Regions from separate parts of the Actinokineospora cianjurensis genome, predicted to be linked through region 4. Evidence: riboswitches for the same ligand, from Rfam matches in the RefSeq annotation. Region 4 holds a riboswitch; each other region holds the start of a gene.
What was found. A riboswitch is a leader RNA that binds a small molecule or an ion and turns the genes downstream of it on or off. The one in region 4 is predicted to bind cobalamin.

Region 1 (4,849 bases), on a different contig from region 4:
AGCTGGTGCTGCTGGCCGGGCAGACCGGGGCGGGCAAGTCGACGCTGCTGGGGACCATCAACGGACTCGTCCCGCACTTCACCGGCGGTCACCTCGAGGGGGCGGTGTCGGTGGCGGGTGTGTCCACGCGGTCGGGGCCGCCGCGTGAGTTCGCCCACCTCGTCGGCATGGTCGGTCAGGACCCGTTGGCCGGGTTCGTGACCGACACGGTCGAGGAGGAGTTGGCCTACGGCATGGAGCAGTTGGGGGTCACGCCGCCGGTGATGCGTCGCCGGGTCGAGGAGACGCTCGACCTGCTTGGCATCGCCGAGCTCCGGCGGCGGGCGTTGCGAACGTTGTCGGGTGGTCAGCAGCAGCGGGTGGCGATCGGCTCGGTGCTGACCATGCACCCCAGGGTGTTGGTGCTGGATGAGCCCACCTCGGCGTTGGACCCGACGGCGGCAGAAGACGTGCTGGCCACCCTGTCGCGGCTTGTGCACGACCTCGGTACGACGGTTGTGCTTGCCGAGCACCGGATGGAGCGGGTCATCCCGTTCGCCGACCGGATGCTCTACATCCCTGGGGATGGCACTGTGCGGGACGGCACGCCCGCCGAGGTGCTGCGGGAGACGCCGGTCGCCCCGCCGATCGTGGAGCTCGGGCGACTGGCGGGCTGGGATCCGCTGCCGATGACGGTACGGGACGCGCGCAAGCAGGCCGGTTCGCTGCGGTCGCGCCTGCCCGAGACTCCTGCCCAGGGCTCGGTGGTGGTCGGCGAACCGTTGCTGAGCAGCACCGGTGTCGTGGTCCGATATGGACAGACCGTGGCCGTGCGGGGTGTGGACCTCGATCTGCGCGCGGGGGAGGTCCTGGCCATCATGGGCCGCAACGGATCGGGCAAGTCGTCGCTGCTATGGGCCTTGCAGGGCTCTGGCCCCAGGCAGGGCGGCGCGGTTCATGTGGACGGCTCGGACCCGAAGGCGTTGCCGAGCGCTCGGGCTCGCAAGCTGGTCGGGCTTGTGCCCCAGACCGCGAGTGATCTGCTGTACCTGGAGACCGTGGCTGATGAATGCGCCGCGGCTGACCTGGAAGCCGGTGCTGAAGCGGGCTCCTGCCAGGCCCTGCTGTCGCGGCTCGCCCCGGGGATCGCCGCTGATCGGCATCCCCGCGACTTGTCCGAGGGCCAACGGTTGGCCTTGGTGCTCGCGGTGCAGCTGTCGGCGGCGCCACGGGTCATGCTGCTGGACGAACCGACGCGCGGTCTGGACTACACCGCGAAGGCTTCTCTTGCGCGGATCGTGACCTCGCTGGCCGCTGAGGGGCACGCGGTCACCATCGCCACGCATGACGTCGAGTTCGTCGCCACCGTGGCGCACCGCGTGATCGTGATGGCCGAGGGGGAGATCGTGTCCGACGGCTCGACAGCCGAGGTGCTCACCGGCTCGCCCGCCTTCGCCACCCAGGTCGCGAAGATCCTCGGCCACGGCTGGTTGACGGTGTCCGAGGTCGCCGCGGCGTTGCCGCAGGTGCTCCGATGACCGCCATCCGGCAGTGGGGGCGTTCCGACCAGGTTGTGCGGGTCGGGCCGCGGTCGGCGCTGGTGCTGGGCTTGGCGTCGCTCGCCGGGTTGATGATGTTCGTGTGGCCGCTGCTGGTGCGGGTCGAGCCGCAGAGCATGCAGCACGGGCCCGACGCGCCGTTCCTCTTCATCGGGATCCTGCCGGTGCTGATCGTGGTCGTGCTGGCGGAGCTGTCCGAGGGCGGGATGGACTCCAAGGCGCTGGCCATGCTGGGGGTGCTGTCCGCGATCAACGCGGCACTGCGCCCGCTCGGCGCGGGGACGGCGGGCATCGAGACGGTGTTCTTCATGCTGGTGCTCTCGGGGCGGGTTTTCGGCGCCGGGTTCGGGTTCGTGCTCGGGTGTACGTCGCTGTTCGCCTCCGCGTTGCTCACCGCTGGGGTGGGGCCGTGGTTGCCGTTCCAGATGCTGTGCTCGGCGTGGATCGGGATGGGCGCGGGGTTGTTGCCGCGCAGGGTCACCGGCAAGGCCGAGATCGCGATGCTCGTCGGGTACGGAATCGTGGTCGCCTACGTGTTCGGGTTCCTGATGAACCTGTGGTTCTGGCCGTTCATCACCGGCGCCGAGGTGCCGTACCACGACGGCCACATCTCCTACGTACCAGGCGATCCCGTGTGGGAGAACCTGCACCGGTTCGCGGTGTTCACCCTCCTGACCTCCACGGCGGGCTGGGACACCGGGCGGGCGATCACCAACACGGTCGCGATCCTCGTCGTCGGCCCGGCGGTCCTGGCGACGTTGCGGCGGGCCGCGCGCAAGGCTTCTTACGGTGTGGCGCCGACTTTCGGCACGCCGTTCCTGCCGGAGGGTGAGCGACGCCACCGGATGGCCGATTGACCGTGGCGGTGGGACTGCGAGACTGACCGCACAACCGAACAGCGCTCGGCGGCGGGGGAAGTCCGGTGGGAATCCGGCACTGACCCGCAACGGTGAGCCACCGCACAGGTGGCGAGTCCGACTACCCGTCCCGAGCGTCAGAACTCCCTCACCCGTCGTGGTTCGCGGTCCGGGGAACCGGCGCCGGTGGCGCCTGTTCCGGTCCGCGCTGCCCGGAAAGGTCCACATGAGACTCCGTTCCGCCGTGCTCGCCCTCGCTTGTGCCGCCGGTGCGGTGGTCGCCGCGCCCACCGCGCAGGCAACCACCACCCACAACCGCGCCGACGCCGCGTCCGGCTGGCTCGCCCGCCAGTTCGTCAACGGCGACCACCTGGAGACCGACTTCGGCGGCACCAGCTACCCCGACGCGGGTCTGACGATCGACGCCGTGTTCGCGTTCGCCTCCTCGGGCACCGCCAACGACTACGGTGCCGCGGCGCTGACCTGGCTCGCGCAGCCCACCGTGCTGTCGGGCTACATCGGCGACGGCACCGAGGCATACGCGGGCGCCACCGCGAAGACCGCGCTCGCGGTGCAGGTCCGCGGCGGCAACCCCACCAGCTTCGGCGGCGTCAACCTCATCACCCGGCTGAACTCGCTGCTCACCCCGTCCGGCCGGTTCTCCGACCAGTCGATCTACGGCGACTACAGCAACGCGTTCACCCAGTCCCTCGCCGTGATCGCCCTCGACCGCACCGCGGCAGGCGCCCCCGTCTCGGCCGTGAACTTCACCGCAGGCACCCAGTGCCCCGACGGCGGCTTCCCGATCGTCTTCGGCGCCCCCACCTGCGCCAGCGACACCGACGCCACCGCCGTCGTCGTCCAGGCGCTGCTCGCCACCGGCCGCACCGCCGCCGCCCAGCAGGGCCTGACCTGGCTCAAGTCCAAGCAGCAAGCCAACGGCGGCCTCGCCTACGGCGACGGCTCCGGCACCCCCAACACCAACACCACCGGCCTCGCAGGCCAGGCGTTCCGCGCGGGCGGCCGCCTCCCCGCCGCCCTCAAGTCCCGCCAGTACGTCCTCTCCCTCCAGGCAAACTGCACCGCCCCCGTCCCCGACCGCGGCGCCATCGCCTACGACTCCACCGGCCTCAACCCCAGCACCGTCACCCGAGCGACCGCCCAAGCCACCCTCGCCCTGCGCGGCGCCCCCTTCGCCACCCTGACCTCGACAGGCTCCACGAACGGCGCACCCACCCTCGCCTGCTGATAGCACACTCGCTCCCCGATGCCTGGTTCCGCCCGACTCCCGGAGCGGAACCAGGCATCGCGATTCCTAGGCGTCGTCGGCCTGAACGGTGGAGCCTGCGTCAAGGCTGACGGTTGCTCCTATCGCGAGTTCGTTCAGCGCAGGCACCGGAGGACACCGGCGACCATGTCTGAGTGCTCGCCACTGAACCATCCGATCGACCCGGACAAGCCTTGGCGGTGGCGTGTTCAGCCACGACGCCTTCGCGTCAGCCGGCCTTCGTGACCCGACCTGGGTCAGATGCCCGTTCACCGCCCTCGCCTTCTGCTGCGGAACACGCCTTCGGATCCACCGACAGCGGGCGATCGTCGAGCAGCAGGCGAGACTGGTCAGTCAGGTCGGGGCCTGTTCTGCTCGTGTGTGAGGCGTCTCGGTATTCGGGAGCCGCCGGGTGTTGGGTAGTCTTTGTCCGACCGGTGGGTTGAGCACACAGCCTGCGTAGCGTGGCCAGCCATCGGGGGTTCGTGTGGAGTTGTTCAGTGCCAGGATCGAGGACCAAGGCACCCACGTCGTGTTGAGTGCGGTCGGTGAGATCGACATGGCCACGGCGCCGGATTTCCGGGTGGCGCTGGCTACCGCGGCGGCGCGGGCGGAGCGGTTGGTCGTGGATCTCACGGGGGTGCGGTTCCTGGGGTCGGTGGGGATGACCGCGTTGATCGAGGCGTACGACCACGCGCAGCGGGACGGGGTGGCGATCACGTTCGTCATCGCGGCGCGCAGCACCGTCCAGCGGACGTTGGAGATCACCGGGCTGCTCGGGTCGTTGCCGGTCGTGCACACCCTGAGGCAGGCTGACGGCTAGCCATGGGCCAGAGGTGGCCATTCGCCTACACTGCCGTGATGGACACGTTCGACGTCGGGTTCCTGGAGCCGATCGGGCTCGGGCGGGTCGAAGGGGCCGTCTACCTGCGGCTTCTTCGGTCGCCGAGGGCTGATGCCAGTGAGCTCGCCGCCGACCTGGACGTGTCCGGGAGTCGGTTGGGGAAGGCGATCGGGAACCTGGTCGCCGCTGGGTTGGTCGCGAAGCTGGCGGTGCGCCCGGTGCGGTACGTGCCTGCGCCGCCGCAGGTGGCCATTGACGCGTTGGCGTTGCGCAGGGCGGAGGAACTGGACCGGCTGCGAGCGACGGCCCGGGATCTCGCGGCGGCGTACGAAGAAGCGCCGCG
Region 2 (4,849 bases), on a different contig from region 4:
CGATAGACCTACCGTGCTGGGCACTGTGGTACGCGATCACATCAGCCGCGCCAATCAGTCGAGCCGCCTTGACGGTGACTAGATCGGGGTCGCCGGGACCGAGCCCGACGCCATAGAGGGTGCCGGTCACTCTGCCTCACTCGCGATCGCGTTGACAGCGGCAACAGCCATGGCGCTACCGCCGCGCCGACCACGAACCACCAGGTACGGGATACCGCCGCCGTGCGCGGCAAGAGCGTCTTTCGACTCCGCGGCGCCGATGAACCCAACGGGCAGCCCCAGGATCGCGGCCGGACGACCCGCGCCCGCGTCGATCATGTCGAGCAGGTGGAACAACGCGGTCGGCGCGTTGCCGATGGCCACCACCGACCCCGCCAGCCGGTCCCGCCACAGCTCCAACGCCGCCGCGCTGCGCGTGTTCCCCAGTTCCGCGGCCCGCTCAGGCACTCCGGGCTCGGTCAGCGTGCAGACGATCTCGTTGTCGGCGGGCAGGCGCTTGCGGGTGATCCCGGAGGCCACCATGTGCGCGTCACACAGCACCGGCGCGCCCGCCAGCAGCGCGGCGCGAGCGGAGGCGACCACATCGGGGGAGTAGGCGACGTCGTCGACCAGGTCGACCATGCCGCAGGCGTGGATCATGCGCACCACGACGCGCGCCACATCCTCGGGCAGCCCGGCCAGGTTGGCCTCACTGCGGATGGTCGCGAACGAGCGGCGGTAGATCTCCGCGCCGTCCCTGATGTAGTCCGTCACCGTTAGTCCTGCCTTCCCTGGGCGACCGCCTCAGTCACCCGCTCGCCGGGGATCGCCCGGCCGTCAACGAGGTAGCCGTCCGTTGTGGCCACCACGTCGAGCACGTCTCCCGCCGGTCGCCCGCACCGACGCGCGCACCCCGCCCAGTGCACAGCCCGCCCCGGCACCGACACAGCCAGCGCCGCGGCCCGCACGTCGGCCAGCGCCTTGTGGCAGTGCGGCCGACCCGCGCACGCCGTCACCCCGATCCCGGCGGCCGTCGGGTCGGTGATCAACCCGATCTCGGGCAGTTCACCGCGCACCACGACCCCACGCCACGGGGTGATGACCACATCGCCGAGCGCCCGCGCCTGGTCCGCGGTCAACCGCCCCAACGGCACGGCCGCACCGACACCAAGACCGCCGTCAGCGAACACGACCGGCCCGATCGGCCCACCGGTGGGTGGTGTGCCCGGCATCACCCGCTCCGCCGTGACCGCGATGCCCGGCCCCCGAAGTCCGGACAGCGGACCGGCCTGCCCCAGGCTGTTGGCAGACGTGGCCGCAGAATCACTGAGCGTGGCCGCGGTGTCAACGAGCCTGGCCGCTGTGTCACTGAGCGTGGCCGCAGTGTCAACGAGCGTGGCCGCAGTGTCCGCGAGCGTGGCCACATAGTCACTGAGCGTGGCCGCGATGACCCCCGGGTCCGGCAGTTCGACGATCCGCCACTGCTCGCCCCTGACCTGCAAGAACGCCTTCGCGCAGGCGACCATAGCCGGGACGACCTGGTCGGGTGCCACTCGCACGCCGTGGTCGATGCCGCCGATCAGCAGGGCTACCCGGTCGCCGACCGGGAGGGCCGCCAGGTCCGCGCCCGACCACGCCACGTCACCGGCGCCGCTGTCCAGGGCGAACAGGAACCGGCCCGGCAGGGCGGCCAGGTCACTCTCCGCGCACACCGCCGCGTCCAGCTCGGCCACCAGGTCACCGGGTCCCAGCGGGGACGCCATGATGTTGCGCACTTTCTCGTGGGTCCGCGACGGCAGCAGCCCGATCGCCGCCAGTTCCGCGCCCAGTTCCACCTCGGCGCCCTCAGCCAGCCCGCGCAGCTGCAGGTTCGCCCGCGACGTCAACTCCAGGGCGCCGTCACCCAGGTCGACGGCCAGATCAGCCAGCCGGTGCAGCTGGTCGGCGCGCAGCCACCCACCCGGGACCCGGACCCGCGCCAGTCCGCCGTCGGCCGCGCGGTGCACGTCGAGCGCACCTGGGCAGGCGTCGGCGCCCGTTCGGCGCTGGGAGGAAGGCACCTGCCGAATATAGGGTGAGCGCGAAGCAGCGATGGCAATGGAGGAAGCCGGTGGGAGTCCGGCGCGGTCCCGCCAGAGGGTGGTGGGCGGGAATGTTCCTGTCACCGGGGAGCGGACCCTGAACACGCCACGGCACCAGCCGGAAGGCCAGGGCGAGCGCTGATCCGGGAGCCAGGACACTCCGGCCGTCGCCACCCACGACCCGGGGCGAGGACCCCAGGAAGGGCCTCATGATCCTGCTCTTGTCGACCTCGGACACCGATCTGCTCTCCGCGCGCGCCAGCGGCGCCGAGTACCGGCTGGCCAACCCGGCCCGGCTGCACCTCGACGACCTGCCCGGCCTGCTCGACGGCGCCGACATCGTCGTCGTCCGGCTGCTGGGGGGTCGCCGGGCGTGGGAGGAGGGCCTGGACTCGCTGCTCGCCGGGCCGCGGCCGGTGGTCGTCCTGGGTGGTGAGCAGGCGCCGGACGCGGAGCTGATGGAGCTGTCCACGGTGCCCGGCGGGGTCGTCGCCGAGGCCCACCGCTACCTCGCCTTCGGCGGCCCGGACAACCTCCGTGAGCTTGTTCACTTCCTGTCCGACACGATCCTGCTCACCGGCACCGGGTTCGCCGCGCCGGTCGACCTGGCGCCGTGGGGTCACCTGGAGCGAGAGGCCCGCCGGACCGAGGGGCCCCGCGTTGGCGTCCTCTACTACCGCGCGCACCACCTGGCCGGGAACACCGCGTTCATCGCCGCCCTAGCTGACGCTGTCGAGGACGCCGGAGCGGTAGCGGTACCGGTCTACTGCGCGTCGTTGCGTACCGCGCCGCAGGAGTTGCTGTCCGTTCTAGGCACGCTCGACGCTCTTATCGTCACCGTGCTCGCTGCCGGTGGGACGCTGCCCGCCGCCGCTAGCGCTGGTGGGGACGACGGCGCTTGGGACGTGGGCGCCCTCGCTGACCTGGACATCCCGATCCTGCAGGGTCTAGCGCTGACCTCTGACCGGGCAACCTGGGAGGAGAGTGACGACGGCCTGTCGCCGTTGGACACTGCGACGCAGGTAGCGGTACCGGAGTTCGACGGCCGTCTGATCACTGTGCCGTTCTCGTTCAAGGAGCAGGACCGCGACGGGCTCTCGGTATACGTACCGGACCCCGAGAGGGCTGCCCGGGTCGCGGGTATCGCGGTCAAGCACGCCGTGCTGCGTCACACCCCGCCCGCCGAGCGCAAGATCGCGCTGATGCTCTCCGCGTACCCGACGAAGCACTCTCGCATCGGTAACGCTGTCGGCCTCGACTCGCCGGTTAGCGCTATCCGCCTGCTGGAGGCACTCCGCGCTGCGGGCTACGACCTCGGCCCCGAGGACGCCCTGCCGGGTGTGGCCAACGGTGACGGCGACGCACTCATCCACGCGCTGATCGAGGCGGGCGGCCAGGACCCGAACTGGCTGACCGAGAAGCAGTTGACCGGCAACCCGGTGCGCATCTCCGCCGCCGAGTACCGCGCCTACTTCGACACCCTGCCCGAGGACCTGCGCGCCTCGATGGAGCAGCACTGGGGTCCCGCGCCGGGCGAGCTGTTCGTCGACCGCTCCGCCGACCCCGGTGGCGAGATCGTCCTGGCCGCGCTGCGGGCCGGGAACCTGGTGCTGATGGTCCAGCCGCCGCGGGGCTTCGGCGAGAACCCGGTCGCGATCTACCACGACCCCGACCTGCCGCCGAGCCACCACTACCTCGCCGCGTACCGCTGGGTCGCTAGCACCTTCGGCGCGCACGCGATGGTCCACTTGGGAAAGCACGGCAACCTGGAGTGGTTGCCCGGCAAGAACCTCGGGCTCTCGGCGTCGTGCGGACCGGACGCCGCGCTGGGTGATCTGCCGCTGGTGTACCCGTTCCTGGTCAACGACCCGGGCGAGGGCACGCAGGCCAAGCGGCGCGCGCACGCCACCCTGGTCGACCACCTGGTCCCGCCGATGGCCCGCGCCGAGAGCTACGGCGACATCGCCCGGCTGGAGCAGCTGCTCGACGAGCACTCCAACATCGCCGCGATGGACCCGGCGAAGCTGCCCGCCATCCGCGCGCAGATCTGGACGCTGATCCAGGCCGCCAAGCTCGACCACGACCTCGGCCTGGACGACCGCCCGCACGACGTCGAGTTCGACGACTTCCTGCTGCACGTCGACGGCTGGCTGTGCGAGATCAAGGACGTGCAGATCCGCGACGGCCTGCACACCCTCGGCGACGCCCCGGTCGGCGCCGCGCGGGTGAACCTGGTCAACTCGATGCTGCGCGCCCGCCAGATGTGGGGTGGGCAGGCCGCCGCGCTGCCGGGCCTGCGCGAGGCGCTCGGGCTGGCGGAGGACGGGTCGGAGAGCCGCACCCGGGTCGACGAGATCGACGCGATCGGGCTGTCCTTGGTGCAGGCCATGGAGGACGCGGGGTGGTCCGACGCGCGACAGGTCTGTGTGGACGTTCTCGGGGAGCCGAACCCCGCTGTCGAGGCGGTTCTGGGCTTCGCGGCCGAGGAGATCGTGCCGCGCCTGGCCCGCACGACCGACGAGCTGGACAACATCCTGCACGCCCTGGACGGCGGGTACGTGCCCGCCGGGCCGAGCGGGTCCCCGTTGCGCGGCTTGGTGAACGTGCTGCCGACGGGGCGCAACTTCTACTCCGTCGACCCGAAGGCGATCCCCTCCCGGCTGGCGTGGGAGACGGGTTCGGCGATGGCGGAGTCGCTGCTCGCCCGGTACCGCAAGGACACGGGGGAGTGGCCGCGCTCGGTCGGGCTGTCGGTGTGGGGGACCTCGGCGATGCGCACCTCCGGCGAC
Region 3 (4,849 bases), on a different contig from region 4:
TAGCCGATGGCGGCGAGGTCGGCGAGGATCTCCATCCGGGACCGGGCGGCCTCGATGGTGGTGACGTCCGCGTCGAGGCCGTCGATGGCGTGGATCACGTCGCCGAACTCCGAGTAGCACAGGTGGGTGTGCACCTGGGTCCACGGCGCCGCGCCGCCGGTGGCGAGCCGGAACGCGCCGACCGCCCAGTCCAGGTACGCCTTGCGGTCGCGTTCGCGCAGCGGCAGCGTCTCGCGCAGCGCGGGCTCGTCGACCTGGATGATCCCGATGCCCGCGGCCTCCAGGTCGGCGACCTCGTCGCGCAGCGCTAGCGCGACCTGGTCGGCGGTGTCGGCCAGCGGCTGGTCGGTGCGCACGAAGGACCAGGCGAGGATGGTCACCGGGCCGGTGAGCATGCCCTTGACCGGCTTCGGGGTCAGCGACTGCGCGTGCTCGGCCCAGCGGACGGTCATCGGCGCGGGCCGGGACAGGTCGCTGTGCAGGATCGGCGGGCGGACGCAGCGGGAGCCGTAGGACTGCACCCAGCCCAGTTCGGTGTGGGCGAACCCGTCGAGCCGCTCGGCGAAGTACTGCACCATGTCGTTGCGCTCGGGTTCGCCGTGCACGAGCACGTCGAGGCCGATCTCCTCCTGCAACCGGATGACCCGCTCGACCTCCTCGCGCATCCGCTGCTCGTAGCCCGCCTCGTCGATCGCGCCGGTGCGCAGGTCGGCCCGCGCCTGGCGCACCGCGCCGGTCTGCGGGAACGACCCGATGGTCGTGGTGGCCAGGGCGGGCAGCCGCAGCCGGGACTCCTGGGCGTCGGCCCGGTCGGGGTAGGGCACGCGGGTCCGGTGCTCGGGGGTGACCTCGGCCAGCCGCGCCCGGACGGCCTCGTCGCGCGTCGCCGTGCCCGCGGCGGTGTCGCTGAGCAGGTCGGCGGACTCCCCGCCGAGCAGGACGCGGCCGAGCCGGACCACCTCGTCGACCTTCTGCTTGGCGAACGCGAGCCGCGAGCGGACCTCGGGCGCCAGGTCGGTCTCGGCGTCGAGGTCGAGCGGGACGTGCAGCAGCGAGCACGAGGTGGACACGGCCAGCACGGCGCCGGTGTCGGCGATCCGGGCACCCAACTCGGCGGCGCGGTGCAGGTCGGTCCGCCACACGTTGCGGCCCTCGACCAGACCGGCGACGACGATCTTGTCGTGCAGCAGGGAGACCCGCTCGATCGCCTCGGGGGCCGCGACCAGGTCCAGCGAGACGGCCTCGACCGAGCTCTCGGCCAGCACGGGCAGCGCCTCGCCCCAGTCGCCGAAGTAGCCCGCGACCAGGATGTTCGGCCGGTCGGACAGGTTCGACAGCCGGTAGTAGGCATCCTGCAGGGCGGCCAGCTCGTCGGGGGTGCGGTCGGCGACGAAGGCGGGCTCGTCGAGCTGCACCCACTCCACGCCTGCCGCGCGCAGGGTCTCCAGCAGTTCGGCGTACTGCTCGACCAACCCGTCGAGCAAGCTCAGCGGCGCGAAGTCCGCGGGCGCGTCGGCGGACGGCTTGGCCAGCAGCAGGAAGGTCACCGGGCCCACCAGCACCGGCCGGGTCTTGATGCCCAGCGATGCCGCCTCGCGGTACTCGGCGACCGGCTTGTCCCCGGTCAGCGCGAACCGGGTGTCGGGGCCGACCTCGGGCACCAGGTAGTGGTAGTTCGTGTCGAACCACTTCGTCATCTCCAGCGGCGTCACCTCGTCGGTGCCGCGCGCCATCGCGAAGTAGGTGTCCAGCGCGTTCAGGCCCAGGTCACGGTGCCGCGCGGGGATGGCATCGAACAGCACGGCGGTGTCGAGGACCTGGTCGTAGTAGGAGAACGTGTTGCCCGGGACGCTGTCGAGCCCCGACAGCTCGCGCCACGCCTGCGCGCGGAGCCCGGCGGCCACGTCGTGCAGACCCGCCTCGTCCAGACGGCCGGACCAGTACCGCTCCACCGCCCGCTTGAGTTCACGCCTGCCGCCGATGCGCGGGTACCCCAGCACGGTCGACCCGATGGGAACGTTCACAGCTCTCTCCTCGTGAGCTCGGCGAACAGCCCAGGGCACGGGAGGACCACCATCGACCACAGCGGCGGCGGCCCACCCGAGAGGCCCCAGACCAGCGCGCGCCACAGCGACGCGCGCACCGAGGGCAGGTCTTCGGACTCGTGGGCACCACTCTCACGCCTACTGGCCGTCGCTTCCCAGGCTCGCGCCCAGTGCTCATCTGACGGCGGTCGTTCCCACTCACCGCTGCGGGGCAGTCCCGGATTCCCACCGGGTTCCCTGTTGCCTCGCCGGACGCGCTCCCGCGCACCCGGCGAACCATCGGCATCCCCGACCCTAGCCGACCCCCAGCCGCACCGGCACCGCCCAAACGCGCCATCCCACGCCCGGACGTGCCCCTGCGATGGGTGCGGGTCAGCGGCCAACCACCGGCAGGCGTCGACGGGACCCGACGCTCACCGCTCCTGTTCAAGCCTGGCGCAGGTCGCTTCCAGGACGCCGAGTGCGGCGGAGAGTGCTGGGCGGCGGCCGGTGGGGGTGCGCCAGACGCCGTAGATGCGGCGCAGGGGTGGGGCTTTGACGGTGAGGGCGCGGACCGTGGGGGGCAGGGTGCCGCGGCCCATCCGCGGTACCAGGGCCAGGCCCAGTCCGGCGCCCACCATCTCGATCTGGCTGGCGTACTCGCTGACGATGTGGGTGAACCGGTCCGGGTGCGGTGAGCGGCGGTAGGTGTTGAGCAGGAAGTCGTGCGCGACCGACCCGGGTTCGTAGAGCCAGGACTCGTCGGCCAGCTCGTCGAGTTCGACCGAGGCGCGGTCGGCCAGCGGGTGGGTGTGGTGGGCGAGCACGTCAGAGAAGTCGTTGCCCAGGTGCCTGGCCTGCAGGCCGTCGGGCAGCGCGAGCGGGATCGCCAGCCAGTCGTGCGCGACGCCGAGGTCGACCGTGCCCCTGGCGACCAGTTCGACCGCGCGGTGCGAGTCGGCCTCGATCAGCCGGGGTTCCAGCTCGGGCCAGGCCAGGCACAGCTCGCGCATCGCCGCCGGGATCACGCCGCGGGCCGCGGTCGGGAACGCGGCGATGCGCAGCGTGCCGGTGACCGTCTCGGTCTGCGCCTGCAACTCGGCGCTCATGCTCTCCAGCTCGATCACGATCCGGCTGGCCGACTCGGCCAGGATCCGCCCGGCCACGGTCAGCGTGGTGCGCCCGCCCTGCTGCTCGACCAGCGGCTGGTGCACGTCGCGGCCGAGCCGGGCGATCTGCTGGGAGATGGCCGACGGGGTGTAGCCGAGCGCGCTGGCCGCCGCCGTCATCGACCCGTGGGTGGCCAGGGCCTCGATCGCGCGCAGCCCCGCCAGGCTCACCGTCAGCACGCCCGCATCACCCCGTCTCGCCCCGGCCGGTCCAGCCATGGTGGCACACCCGGCACGGGACACAGTGGACCGACGATCACCCCGGCAGGTACAGCACCGCGTCCACCTCGACCAGCACCGACCGCAACCCGGCCACCACGGTGGTGCGCGCGGGCCTGGTCGCGCCGAAGTGCCTGGCGTACTCGGCGTCGAACTCGGCGAAGTCCTCGGTCCTGGTCAGGTACGCGGTCACCTTGACCACGTCGCCGAGCCCACCGCCCGCCGCCTCGGCGACCGCGGCCAGGTTGCGCAGCACCAGGTCGGTCTCGGCGGTGATGTCGCCCGGGGTGTACGTGCCGTCCGGCGCGCGCGGGACCTGTCCCGCGACGTAGACGAACCCGCCTGCCCGGACGGCCTGCGCGTAGTGGCCCGCGGGCGCCGGGGCGCGGTCGGTGGAGATCATCGCCTGGCCGCCCGGATGGCCTCGGAGACCTGGTAGGCGTTGAACCGTTGCCCGGTCGCGAAGTCCGCGTCGATGCCGGCCAGGAAAGCGAACGCCGGGGCGAGCCGGTCCGGCGGCACGATGCCGATCCGCATCTCCTCGGTGTAGTGCGAGTCCGACATGGGCGTGTCGATGGGCCGCCCGGTCGACATGGTGTTGACCGCGATCCCGTGCTCCTTGCCCTCGATCGCGAGCACCTTCATCAGGCCCTCCTGGGCGTGCTTGCCCGGGGTGTAGGCGGTCTCCTTGACGAACCCGAACAGCGCTGAGCCGGAGGACATGAACACGACGCTGCCGCCCTTGGCCTCGACCATGCCCGACCAGACGGTCTTGGTGAGCACGAACGCGGCTTGCAGGATGATGTCGACCTCGCGCCGCCAGTTGTCGAAGGTGACGTCCAGCATGGACACCTCGCGCAGCACGGCGGCGTTGTGGATCAGCACGCGCGGTGTGCCGTAGTGCGCCAGTGCCTGCTCGGTGGCGGCCCGGGTGGCCTCGGCGTCGGCGAGGTCCACCACGACCGGGAACACGTCGGCACCGCCGCCGCGCAGCTCCTCGACCAGCCTGTCGAGCTTGTCGGCCTGCACGTCGAGCAGCGCGACCCGCATGCCGCCCGCGACGAGCTCGCGGGCGATCTCCCGGCCCAACCCCTCGGCGGCACCGGTCAGGAAGGCCACCTGACCCCTGATGTCGATCATGCGGAGACCCCTTCCCTGGCGACTCGGATGGCCTCGGAGACCTGGTAGGCGTTGAACCGCTGCCCGGTCGCGAAGTCCGCGTCGATCCCGGCCAGGAACGCGAACGCCGGGGCGAGCGCGGCGGGCGGGACCATGACCGCGCGCAGGGCGTCGGAGTAGGTGTAGGCGAGCGGGCCGTCGATCGGCGCGCCGGTGCCGATCGAGTTGACCGCGATGCCGAACTCCTTGCCCTCCAGGGCGAGCACCTTCATCAGGCCCTCCTGCCCGTGCTTGCCCGCCACGTAGGCGGCCTCGTCG
Region 4 (4,849 bases):
GTTGAGCACCAGGTTGTTGGCGACGATGGTGTCGCCGGTCGCGAAGAACGCCACCAGCCGGTTGACCAGGTGCCGCTCGGCAGGCGAGAGCTTGGCCAGGTCGGCGAGGTCGGAGTGCAGGTCGACCTCCTCGACGGTCCAGGTGTTCTTGATGGCGTCGCGGAAGCGGTCGTAGAACAGCGGGTAGCGCATGGGCCGCAGGGTCAGGTCCATGCCGGGGTCGAGCAGCGCGTGGCCGCGGGCGGTGCCCGCCAGGCCGGTGGTCTCAAGAGCCGTCACTGGCATGCCTCGCAGGACTCGGGGTTCTCCAGGGAGCAGGCGATGGCCTCGGCGTCGACCGGGGCGGCTGCCGCGGTCGGCACGGTCGCCTGCTGGATGCGCGTCGCCGGGCGGGAGCGCAGGTAGTACGTGGTCTTCAGCCCGGACTTCCAGGCGTAGAGGTACATCGAGGACAGCTTGCCGATGGTCGGCGACGCCACGAACAGGTTCAGCGACTGGCTCTGGTCGATGTACGGGCCGCGCGCGGCGGCCAGGTCGACCAGTGCCTTCTGCGGCAGCTCCCACGCGGTGCGGAACAGCTCGCGCACGTCGGCAGGCAGCTCGGTGAGCCCCTGCACGGACCCCTCATCGCGCTTGAGCCGCGACCGGACGTCGTCGGTCCACAGCCCGCGCGCCTTGAGCTCGCGCACGAGGTAGGAGTTGATCTGCAGGAACTCCCCGGAGAGGGTCTCGCGCTTGAACGTGTTCGACACCTGCGGCTCGATGCACTCGAAGCAGCCCGCGATGGAGGCGATGGTGGCGGTCGGCGCGACGGCGATCAGCAGCGAGTTGCGCAGGCCGTGCTCGGCGACGCGGGCCCGCACGGCGGTCCACCGCTCGGTCTGCGTCGGCGTGACGCCCCACAGGTCGGGCTGCAGGTCACCGCGGGCGGCGCGGGTCTGCGCGAACGACGGGTGCGCGCCCGACTCCTCGGCCAGCGTGGCAGACGACTCCAGCGCCGTCAGGTAGATCTCCTCGGCGACGCGGGTCGAGAGCTCCCGCGCCCTCGGGGAGTCGAACGGCAGGCCGAGCTTGAAGAAGACGTCCTGCAGGCCCATGACGCCGAGGCCGACCGGCCGCCAGCGCGGGTTGCTGCGGGCAGCCTGCTCGGTCGGGTAGTAGTTGATGTCGATCACACGGTCGAGGAACACCACGGCGGTGCGCACGGTCGCGCGCAGCCGCTCCCAGTCCATGCCGTCGGGAGAGTCGGCGAGCACGTGCGCGCCGAGGTTGACCGAGCCGAGGTTGCAGACCGCGGTCTCCTCGTCGCTGGTGATCTCGAGGATCTCGGTGCACAGGTTGGACAGGTGCACCACGTTGCCCGGCTCGGCGGTCTGGTTGCAGGTCCGGTTCGAGGTGTCCTTGAAGGTCATCCAGCCGTTGCCGGTCTGCGCCAGCGTGCGGATCATCTTGCCGTAGAGGTCGCGGGCCTTGACCGTGCGCACGGCCCGGCCCGCCTCCTCGGCGCCGCGGTAGGCGCGGTCGAAGTCCTCGCCCCACAGGTCGACCAGCTCGGGCAGCTCGTCCGGGTCGAACAGCGACCAGTCGGCGTCGGCCTCGACCCGGCGCATGAACTCGTCGGGGATCCAGTTGGCCAGGTTGAGGTTGTGCGTGCGCCTGGCGTCCTCGCCGGTGTTGTCGCGCAGCTCCAGGAACTCCTCGATGTCCGGGTGCCAGGTCTCGAGGTACACGCAGGCCGCGCCCTTGCGCCTACCGCCCTGGTTGACCGCCGACACCGACGCGTCCAGGGTGCGCAGCCACGGCACGATGCCGTTGGAGTGGCCGTTGGTGCCGCGGATCAGGGCGCCGCGGGAGCGGACCCGGGACCACTGCACGCCGATGCCGCCCGCGAACTTCGACAGCCTGGCGATCTGGGCGTAGCGCTCGTAGATCGACTCCAGCTCGTCGCGCGGGGAGTCGAGCAGGTAGCACGAGGACATCTGGGTGTGCTGGGTGCCGGAGTTGAACAGGGTCGGCGAGCTGGGCAGGTACGCCAGCGACGACATCAGCCGGTAGAACCCGATGGCCTCGGCGGCGGTCGTGGACAGGCCGCAGGCGACCCGCAGCAGCCAGTACTGCGGCATCTCGATCACGGTGCGCTGCTCGGGGTGTCGCAGCAGGTAGCGGTCGTAGACGGTGCGCAGGCCGAAGTACTCGAACCGCCGGTCGGCCGCGGGGTCGACGGCGCCGTCGAGCTCGGTGGCGTTGGCGGCGACGAACGCGGCGGTGGTATCACCGATCAGGCCCTGGTCGTGGCCGAGCGCGATGCTGTCGCTGAACGAGCCGACGCCCTGCCTGCGCACCTCCTTGCCGATGAACGCGGCGAGCAGCCCGGCAGCGAGCTTGGAGTACTCCGGCTCCTCGGCCACCAGCGCGGCGGCGGTCTGGATGGAGAGCTGGTCGAGCTCCTCGGTGCTCGCGCCGTCGTAGAGACCGCTGATCGTCCTGGTCGCCACCCGCAACGGGTCCACATCGGACAGTCCGGTGGCCTGGGCGCGCACCGCCCCGACGATCTTGTTGACGTCGACCGGTTCCAACGTCCCATCGCGCTTGCGCACGCGCATGGTGGTCGTGGCCGTCACAGGTCTCTCCTCGCTCACCGAGCGACCCCGGGCAGCGGAGACCGGGCGGGCGCGCGCGACCGCCACGTCCTCCCGCCCTCCCTCGGGGCCGCGGACACCCGCACGCGGACGCGTGCGGAAGCGCTGGCAGGTCTTCGGACTCGCGGGCACGCCTCATCGGCACCTACCGGCCGCCGCTTCCCAGACCTGTCGTGGCCCAGTGCTTCGTGACGGCTCTCGTTCCCACTCACCGCTGCGGGGCAGCCCCGGACTCACACCGGGTTCCCTCTTGCGACGACCGATCTGGATGATCGGCCGAACCAGCTAGAGGCACAATACATGGGTGCGCGCCCGGCCATCGCACCCCACATCTAGTGGGCGTGTCGCTCGGTTGGAGCAGTGCCCACAGGCACGGTCCGCTGTATCCCACCCGAGCCGATGGCCTGCTCGATGATCGAGACCGAGCCACTGGCGGGCCGAATCGGCAATCAGCCGAAGGCACTCGGTCAGCCGATCTGGATGATCGACTGGCGGGCTTGTCCGGCTAGTGGCTGCTGGGTTCGGGCTCGCGCTCGGAGGGTGGGGCAGGTAGCCGAGGGGCGACCGGGGGGATGGGGTCGGTGGCGGTGGCAGGAGCGGGTATCGGGGGTGGCGGGGGTGTGGGAGTCAGGGGGCGGAGGGTGGTGTAGTTGACCGTGGTGGGGGCGCCCGGGTGGATGGTGAGGGTGCCGGGGCCGATCTTGCCCTGGAAGGCGTTGCCCGCGTTGTCGATGGCGAAGATGAAGGGCGCGCCCTCGCCGGTGAAGTGGATTCCGCCGTCGGCTGAGGGGTTGGCGCGGAAGTTCCAGGTGTTGCCGCTGAGTTCGGTGAGGCGGGGGAACAGGACGCGAGTGGCGGCGGCGCGGTCGGCGGGGGGTGTGTCGAGGATGATCTGGCGGGCGGCTTCGAAGCGGGCGTTGTTGCTCTCGCCGGGGATCGGGACGGTGTGCGGGTCGACGGGGGCGCGGACGGGTTCGACGGGAGCTCGTTCGGCGAACAGCTTCTTGGCGCCGCCCGCGACCAGCAGGGCCAGGTTGACCACGCCCTGGGTGCCGCGTTCCCACCGTTCGAAGTCGCTCATCCCGGTCGGGGCGAAGGCGCGCTGGCCCACCGCGGCCTCCACGATGTACGGAATGCCGGTCAGGTCCGCGATGCCGAGACCCACCAAGCCAAGTCCGGCAAGGAATCCCGGTCCGTTGCCGCCGTGATCCGCCTTGTACTCCTGCCAACGCCCGTAGATCCCCAGACCGACGCCCACGACCAGTAGACCCGCGAGCACCGTCCACCCGACCGGCCCGGCCAGCAGCAACCCGACCCCGATGATGATCGTCGGAATCGAGAGGATCAGCCCGGACAGGATGCCGCCGAGCACGTCGCCGCACTTCTCGCGCAGCCAGTTCCGCATCCGGCCGACGATCTCCGCCAACCACCGCTGCACCGGCTGCGACCGAGCCTGCCCGGTCAACCGCTCGGCCTCACCCGCGAACCTGACCGCCCCCTGCGCCCCACGGGAACGCGCGTCGGACACCCACCCCCGCTGCGCCTCGACAGACCGGTCCACCGCCCCGGCATGACCATCCACAGTAGACCGGTGTCGAGCACCCAACGCGTCACCCGCCACAGCGGGCACCCGATCCAGCTCTGCCGTCATCGCGTCCCGCGTCTGCCCGGCCTGCCCGGCGAACGCCGCCGCACCCTGCCGCAGCGCCGCACCCGCCGCCTCCCCCACCCGACCGAACGCCCCAGCCGCCTGCTCCCCCACTCCCCCAACGGCCTCCTGGTGCCCGGAAGCGAGCTGCCCCGCCCCCTCGACCAGCCCACCCGCCGCGTCGTCAATCCCCTGCGACACCTGGTCCCCAGCGGCCCGAACCACACCGACCGGGTCCTCCACCGGCCGCGCCCGCCCCGCGACCAACCCGGCCAACGACCGCGCGTGATCGACCAACCCAGCCCCGAGCCGAGCCGCCGTGTCCCGCAACCGGCCACGGCTCTCCGCGCCCCACGCGGCCAGATCCCCCACTGCCGTCTGCCGCCCCGCACGCAAGGCCGCCACAAACCGCTGATGCCCCCGCGCGGCCGTCTCGACCGTCCGCGAACCCGTTGCCCGCAAAGCGGAAACCGCAGTGGCCGTCCCCTCCACCAACGCCCGGTCGGTCTGGTCAGCCGCGTCCCGCACCTGCGAGGCGGCGCTCTCCTTCGCCGGGTCGTAC

Region 1: another riboswitch for cobalamin. It lies ahead of CLV68_RS14975 (prenyltransferase/squalene oxidase repeat-containing protein); the one in region 4 lies ahead of CLV68_RS26695 (ribonucleoside-diphosphate reductase subunit alpha).
Region 2: another riboswitch for cobalamin. It lies ahead of cobN (cobaltochelatase subunit CobN); the one in region 4 lies ahead of CLV68_RS26695 (ribonucleoside-diphosphate reductase subunit alpha).
Region 3: another riboswitch for cobalamin. It lies ahead of metE (5-methyltetrahydropteroyltriglutamate--homocysteine S-methyltransferase); the one in region 4 lies ahead of CLV68_RS26695 (ribonucleoside-diphosphate reductase subunit alpha).

The regions. Positions count from the first base shown of each region.
Region 1 covers NZ_RCDD01000002.1:58,389-63,237, forward strand. Annotated here, with positions in the region: gene CLV68_RS14965 (ABC transporter ATP-binding protein) at 1-1,517, shown strand, start outside; gene CLV68_RS14970 (ECF transporter S component family protein) at 1,514-2,395, shown strand; cobalamin riboswitch at 2,391-2,542, shown strand; gene CLV68_RS14975 (prenyltransferase/squalene oxidase repeat-containing protein) at 2,622-3,644, shown strand; gene CLV68_RS14980 (STAS domain-containing protein) at 4,150-4,485, shown strand; gene CLV68_RS14985 (helix-turn-helix domain-containing protein) at 4,524-4,849, shown strand, end outside.
Region 2 covers NZ_RCDD01000002.1:816,161-821,009, reverse strand. Annotated here, with positions in the region: gene cobJ (precorrin-3B C(17)-methyltransferase) at 1-130, opposite strand, end outside; gene CLV68_RS18230 (precorrin-8X methylmutase) at 127-753, opposite strand; gene CLV68_RS18225 (precorrin-3B synthase) at 756-2,039, opposite strand; cobalamin riboswitch at 2,080-2,221, shown strand; gene cobN (cobaltochelatase subunit CobN) at 2,270-4,849, shown strand, end outside.
Region 3 covers NZ_RCDD01000002.1:47,193-52,041, reverse strand. Annotated here, with positions in the region: gene metE (5-methyltetrahydropteroyltriglutamate--homocysteine S-methyltransferase) at 1-2,024, opposite strand, end outside; cobalamin riboswitch at 2,131-2,341, opposite strand; gene CLV68_RS14935 (LysR family transcriptional regulator) at 2,459-3,373, opposite strand; gene CLV68_RS14930 (RidA family protein) at 3,450-3,815, opposite strand; gene CLV68_RS14925 (SDR family NAD(P)-dependent oxidoreductase) at 3,812-4,552, opposite strand; gene CLV68_RS14920 (SDR family NAD(P)-dependent oxidoreductase) at 4,549-4,849, opposite strand, start outside.
Region 4 covers NZ_RCDD01000005.1:312,968-317,816, reverse strand. Annotated here, with positions in the region: gene CLV68_RS26700 (ribonucleotide-diphosphate reductase subunit beta) at 1-279, opposite strand, end outside; gene CLV68_RS26695 (ribonucleoside-diphosphate reductase subunit alpha) at 276-2,621, opposite strand; cobalamin riboswitch at 2,730-2,940, opposite strand; gene CLV68_RS34245 (hypothetical protein) at 3,145-4,849, opposite strand, start outside.